Regions from separate parts of the Rhizobium sp. BK112 genome, predicted to be linked through region 3. Evidence: predicted binding sites of a transcription regulator. Region 3 holds the regulator's gene; each other region holds the start of a gene.
What was found. The regulator LexA, encoded in region 3, represses DNA repair genes until DNA is damaged. The targets are predictions, from matches to a motif close to TGTTCNNNNTGTGTTCNG.

Region 1: the regulator LexA is predicted to act here: its motif matches at 1,092-1,109, upstream of FHT75_RS06635 (PA0069 family radical SAM protein).
Region 2: the regulator LexA is predicted to act here: its motif matches at 1,193-1,210, upstream of FHT75_RS14040 (YifB family Mg chelatase-like AAA ATPase).

What each region holds. Positions count from the first base shown of each region.
Region 1 is NZ_JACHYZ010000002.1:296,198-298,465, forward strand. It holds gene FHT75_RS06635 (PA0069 family radical SAM protein) at 1-1,023, opposite strand, end outside; gene FHT75_RS06640 (glycosyltransferase family 2 protein) at 1,163-1,681, shown strand; gene FHT75_RS06645 (hypothetical protein) at 1,870-2,184, shown strand; gene moaB (molybdenum cofactor biosynthesis protein B) at 2,207-2,268, opposite strand, start outside.
Region 2 is NZ_JACHYZ010000004.1:285,072-287,339, forward strand. It holds gene FHT75_RS14040 (YifB family Mg chelatase-like AAA ATPase) at 1-1,115, opposite strand, end outside; gene gshB (glutathione synthase) at 1,288-2,235, opposite strand.
Region 3 is NZ_JACHYZ010000005.1:182,260-184,527, reverse strand. It holds gene FHT75_RS16285 (ComEC/Rec2 family competence protein) at 1-687, shown strand, start outside; gene lexA (transcriptional repressor LexA) at 668-1,387, opposite strand; gene FHT75_RS16275 (VOC family protein) at 1,585-2,268, shown strand, end outside.

The DNA of each region.
Region 1 (2,268 bases), on a different contig from region 3:
ACCGGCGCCCTTCATGCGCTTGCCGAATTCGGCATCGTAATCCTTGCCGCCGCGCATCGAGCGCACCAGCGACATCACATGCCGGTAACGATCGGGGTAATGTTGCAGCAGCCAATCACGAAACAGCGGGCTGACCTCGAGCGGCAGCCTGAGGATGACATAGCTCGCCTCGGCGGCGCCGGCAGCCTTGGCCGATTCGAGAATGCGCTCCAACTCGTGATCGTTCAGCGCCGGGATCAGCGGGGCGGCCATCACAGCCGTCTGGATGCCGGCTTCGGCAAGGGTGTGGATCGTCTCCAGCCGCCGCGGCGGTGTTGCGGCCCGCGGCTCCATCGTCCGGGCAAGCTTGCGATCCAGCGTGGTCACGGAGATGCCGACGCGCACCAGGTTCTTGCTTGCCATCTCCCGCAGAATGTCGAGATCACGCAGGATCATCGCCGATTTGGTGACGATCGAGACTGGATGGTTTGCCTTGTTCAAGACCTCGAGGATGCCGCGCATGATGCGCCATTCCTTTTCGATCGGCTGATAGGGGTCGGTATTGGTGCCGATGGCGATCACCCGCACCTTGTAGCCGGGTTTGGCGAGCTCCCGCTCCAGCAACTTTGCCGCATCGGGCTTGGCAAACAGCTTCGTCTCGAAATCGAGCCCTGCGGAAAGCCCCATATAGGCATGCGTCGGCCGGGCGAAACAATAGATGCAGCCATGTTCGCAGCCGCGATAGGGATTGATCGAACGGTCGAAGGAAATATCCGGCGATTCGTTGCGGGTGATGGCCGTGCGCGGCTTCTCGACCTGCACTTCCGTCTTGAACGGCGGCAGTTCTTCCCATGTCTGCCAGCCATCGTCGAAGGTCTCCCGCTGCAGCGCTTCGAACCGCCCCGTCGGGTTCAATCCCGCCCCACGCCCGCGCCGCCGATCGACCTCGACCCTTAGACCCGAGGAAACGATCATCGCATCGGCAATATCTGCCGTATTGGCAGGCGCGAATGCGGCCTGCCCTGCCAGGGACTGCTCTCTCATCGGATTCTCCCGTGGCGGAAAGCCATCGCCTCCGCCCGTTTTGCTGATTAAATTCCTATCGGCAAAATGAGAACAATGCAAGAACAAAATGAGGAAAACGGCGCTGGCAAAAATTTGTGCGGCGCATTATAAACAGTCAATGTTGACGGTTGTTCTCGAATGTCAGGATCAGGAATCTGAACTGGCGCAGACTTTATCGGTCTTGGTGGCAGGCGCAGTGGAGGGGCTGGTGAGCGATGTGATCGTGCTCGATCACGGCTCTCGCGACGGCACCTCACGGGTGGCCGACGCTGCCGGCTGCCGCTTCCATTCGCAATGGGATATCAAGGACATCGTCCGCTCGGCGCGCGGCGAATGGCTGCTCTTCGTCGAGCCGGGCGCCAGACCGCAGGCGGGCTGGATCGATGAGATCGCCGAATATGTGGCGCTGAACAAGCTGCCGGCGCGCTTCACCGCGTCGAGGGGCTATCGCCGCCCGTTCTTCCAGCGTGTCGGCCGGGCCGTACCGCCGCTGGAACTCGGTTTCCTGGTGCCGAAAAAGCTGGCACTCGCCACCGCCAAAAGCGGCATGCGGCTTGCCGAATTCGTCAAGGGCCAGAAACCGCGGCGGCTGGCGAGCGAGCTCATTCCGTCCTGGGTCGCCCGCGCCGCACGGTAGCTGCCGCGATCCTCTCCCACCGCTCGCGCAAAAGATGGCGCCCAATAGGATTTCGCGCTATAATTCAAACATGGCGCCGTCGAAGCGCCGCGCTTCGCAACGGAATGGCCATGGAATGCCGGTGAACGGCAGAACAGGTCAGCGACAATCTCCTCTTCTGCCGGGTACCCGGCGAAAGGAGGTGCGTCATGACACGCGGTATGATCTACGGCCTGCTGGCCGTCATATTGCCGATATTGGTGATCGCGCATCCGCATTCGGCAGCATCGCAGATGATGCGCAGTTGCGCAGGCCGACCCGAAATCGTCAATTTCCTGGACAAGAACTTCGCCGAAAAGCTCACGGCAGTCGGACTGATCAACCAGAACGCCATTCTTGAGGTCTATGCCGCCGAAAGCGGCACCTGGACCCTCATCGTCACGGATGTTCACGGCGTAAGCTGCATTCTGCTGTCGGGTGATAGCTGGGATACCATGCCCGTCCTGCCGGGCCTGGCCACATAGGAATGCCGCTCTTGCAGGCAGTCTACTTCGTCGCGCCGCGTTTCAGGTGCTCGTCCAGCCGCGGCATGATCTCGACGAAATTGC
Region 2 (2,268 bases), on a different contig from region 3:
CGGGCCTGGTAATCGCTCATGCAGCGCGGGCCGCGGGCGCAGCTATGACCGGGCTCGCCGGCCATGCCGCAGCGGCAGGGGTTCATTGCCGCGATCAGCTGGAATTTCGCCGGATAGGAAACGCGGTGATTGGCACGCGCGATGACGCACTCGCCGCCTTCGAGCGGCTGGCGCAGCGCATCGAGCGCCTGCGGCGTGAACTCTGGAAATTCGTCGAGAAACAGCACGCCGTGATGGGCAAGCGAGGCTTCGCCCGGACGGGCGCGCAGGCCGCCGCCGACGAGGGCGGCCATGGTGGCGGAATGATGCGGGGTGCGGAAGGGCCGGCGGTCGGAAAGCTTGCCGCCGGAGAGCTGGCCGGCGATCGAGTGGACCATCGACACCTCCAGCAGTTCGGCGGCCGAAAGCGGCGGCAGGATCGACGGCAGCCTGGCCGCCAGCATCGACTTGCCGGAGCCGGGAGGCCCGACCATCAGGAGATTATGGCCGCCGGCGGCTGCGACCTCCAGCGCCCGCTTGGCGCTTTCCTGGCCCTTGATCTCGGCAAGGTCCGGCAGGTTGGCGGCATTGGCGCGGATCGACGGCTCAGGCCTCGACAGCACTTGCGTGCCGCGGAAATGATTGGCAAGGGCAATCAGGCTGCGAGGGGCGAGAATATCGACATCGGCGCCCGCCCAGGCGGCTTCGGCGCCGCTTTCGGCCGGGCAGATCAGCCCCTTGCCGAGCGCATTGGCGCCGATCGCGGCCGGCAGCGCGCCTGCGATGGCGGCGATCGTGCCATCGAGGTTGAGCTCGCCGACGACGACAAAATCCGACAGGGCATCGGCGGGAATGGCGCCGAGGGCGGCCATCAAGGCAAGGGCGATCGGCAGATCGAAATGCGAGCCCTCCTTCGGCAGATCGGCAGGCGCCAGATTGACGGTTACCCGCTTGGCCGGCAGCGCCAGGCCGGAGGCATGGAGGGCCGCCTGCACGCGCTCACGGCTCTCGGCCACCGCCTTGTCGGGCAGGCCGACGATCTGCATGCCGACTTTGCCGGGCGCGACCATGACCTGGACCTCAACCGGCACGCCTTCGATGCCCTGGAATGCCACCGTGCTGACACGCGCGACCATAAACCCATCCCCTTGCCGCAAACTCTTATACCGCCCCCGGCCCTTGAAAGCCAACGGTTGCAATCTGGCATGGAAGCAGGAATAAAACAAGAACAATCAAGGAACATATCTGGATATCCGCGGCGACCGGGTTGTACCCGGCCGCGGGATCAAAACGGGCATGATTTGCCGGTCAGCCGCGTTTGCGTTCGATCGCATCCCAGAGCAGGCTTGATATATCGGCGCCGCCGAACTTCTTGACCTCGCGGATGCCCGTGGGCGAGGTGACGTTGATCTCGGTCATGTAATCGCCGATCACGTCGATGCCGACGAGCAGGAAGCCGCGTTCTCTCAGCGCCGGGCCGATGCGGGCGCAGATTTCCTGCTCGCGCGACGTTAGTTCGGTCGCCTCGGCGCGGCCGCCGACATGCATGTTGGAGCGGCTGTCGTGCTCGGCCGGGACGCGGTTGATGGCGCCGGCAAATTCACCGTCGACCAGGATGATGCGTTTGTCGCCCTTGCGCACATCGGGCAGATATTGCTGGGCGATGAAGGGTTCGCGGAACAGCTGGCCGAACATCTCCAGCAGCGAGGAGAGGTTGCGGTCGTCGCGGGTTGAATGAAAGACGCCGGCGCCGCCATTGCCGTAGAGCGGCTTCAGGATGATATCGCCCATCTCGTCGCGGAAACGGCGGATCTCGGCCGGGTCCTTGGTGATCAGCGTCTTCGGCATCAGGTCGGAAAATTCGGTGACGAAGATCTTCTCCGGCGAATTGCGCACCCAGGCCGGATCGTTGACGACCAGCGTCTTCGGGTGAATGCGCTCGAGCAGATGCGTCGAGGTGATATAGGCCATGTCGAAGGGCGGGTCCTGGCGCAGCAGCACGACATCCATGGTCGCGAGATCGACGCGCTCCGGCGCGCCAAGCTCGAAGTGATCGCCCCTGACGTCGCGCAGCAGCATCGGCTCGACGCTGGCAAAGAGCTTGCCGTCGCGGAAGCTCAGGCGGTCGGGCGTATAATGGAAGAGCCGGTAGCCGCGCGCCTGGGCTTCCAGGCTCATGGCGAAGGTGGAATCGCCTGCGATATTGATGCCGGCGACATGATCCATCTGGACCGCTACATTGGTGATCTTGGCCATTTCCGTCCCTTCCTGACTGCCGGACAGATGTAG
Region 3 (2,268 bases):
CTGCGCCATATGGGCACGTCGATCATGTCAGTCGCAACGCTCATCCTGCTGCTTCTGCCGGTTCCCCGGCCGCCGGATCTGGTGATTTCGGAAGATGGCAGTCTCGTCGCGGTCGTCGAGGCGGCGGCAATGGCCTCCAACCGTGAAAACCCGCCGGATTTCATCTTCGACCAATGGCAGCGCGCGCTGGTCCTGCCGGCGCATGACCCGCCGAAGATGCTGGATGGTCCTGCTGTCCCGCCAGCGGGAGAGGACCGCCGCGTCAAGCTCTCCCGCGATCAGCAGAACGAAGCGAGGGCGGCGATGCGGGCGGCTGCAGCCGGCGGTGACGCAAACCGCTTTTCCTGCGTCAAGAAGGCCTGGTGCATATCAAGGCTTGGCAACGGTCATGTGGTCGCCGTCATCGACAACGCCGCCTATCTCGCTCCGGCCTGCGATGCGGCCGATATCGTGGTAACGTCGGTCCGCCTGCGTTTCAACAGCTGCCGCTCAGGCGCGACGCTCTTCACCGGCGAGACGTTGCGCCGGACCGGTTCCGTCGAGCTGCGGTTCGCGGAGGCCGGCATGGAGGTCACAACCGCATTCGATGATCTGTGGCGGCCATGGATCCGCCATCGCGCCTATGACTGGCGCAGCAACAGCTTTGTCGAAACCGGCCTGCAGGGTGTCAGTGATAGCGGCGAATAAGGCCGACGAGTTTGCCCTGCACCTTGACGCGGTCTGGCCCGAAGATCCGGGTCTCGTAAGCCGGGTTGGCCGCTTCCAGCGCGATCGAGGCGCCCTTGCGGCGGAAGCGTTTGAGCGTCGCTTCTTCGTCGTCGACGAGAGCAACGACGATGTCGCCAGGGCTTGCGGTGCTGCCATTGCGGATGATCACGGTGTCGCCGTCGAAAATGCCGGCGTCGATCATCGAATCACCCTTGACCTCCAGCGCGTAGTGTTCACCGGAGCCGAGCATATCGGCCGGAACGACGATGTCGTGGGTGTTGTTCTGGATTGCCGAGATCGGAACGCCGGCGGCGATCCGGCCCATGACCGGCACGGAGACTGAGTTGCCATTGTCGGCGACGGGTTTTGCAGGAGCGGGAGTGGCGACCGGCTGGGGCTTGCCCAGGCTGCCCTCAATGACGCTCGGCGAAAAGCCGCGCCGGGGCTGGATGCTGGGGCTATAGGCCTCCGGAAGCTTGATGACCTCGAGTGCGCGGGCCCGGTTCGGTAGGCGGCGAATGAAGCCACGCTCCTCGAGCGCAGTAATCAGCCGGTGAATCCCGGACTTCGAAGCGAGATCCAGGGCGTCCTTCATTTCGTCGAAAGACGGCGGAACGCCGGATTCCTTCATGCGCTCATGAATGAAGAGGAGAAGCTCCTGTTGTTTGCGCGTGAGCATCGACGTTGTGACCCCGTGATTGAAACAAATCCAGAACAGACACTATATGTTCCATATGTGTTCCGCAAGTAGCTAAATTTCCGTAAAACTTGGCGCCAACTCGTTGAGATTTTTATTTTCATTCGCCGGATTGGCCGACAAGTCTTGCCTTGCGCGGCACTGTCGCACATCTCTGCCGTGTGAGGAGAGGGGATACCATGAACGAGCATTCCGCCAAACCACGCCCGCTGGATCATGTCGTGCTGCCGGTCGTCAATATCGATCTGGCGCGCGAGAGGCTCGGCAAGCTGGGCTTTACCGTTGCCGCCGATGCGCGTCATCCCTTCGGAACGGAGAATGCCTGCGTCTTTTTTGCCGATAAGACCTATCTGGAGCCGCTCGGGATTGCGAGCGTTAGGGAAAGTGAAGCATCGGCGCGGCAAGGCAATGTCTTCACCGCCCGCAACCGCGCCTTCCGATTCCGCTGCGGCGAGGAAGGGCTTTCGGCGGTGGCCTTCGGCAGCGAGGATGCCGATATCGATCATCGGAATTTCGTCGGCGACGGAGCGAGCGCCGGCGAGATGCTGGCGTTCAGCCGGCCGATGACGATGCCGGATGGTTCTGAGAGCATTGCCGGCTTCAGGCTGGCCTTTGCCGGCGACCTGCGCGCGCCCGATCTCTTTCTCTTCACCGTCGAGCGCGTCAATCCGCTGCCGGCCGACCGCGGCGCGCTGGAGGCGCATGCCAATGGCGTCACCGGCATTGCCGAGGTGGTGCTTTGCGCGCCCGATGCGGCTGCCTTCGCCGCCTTCGTCAGTCTTGCCAGCGCGCAATCGGCAGTCGAGAACACCGGTTTCGGCGTCAAGATCGCGGCGTCGAATGTGAAAATCAGCCTGATGACG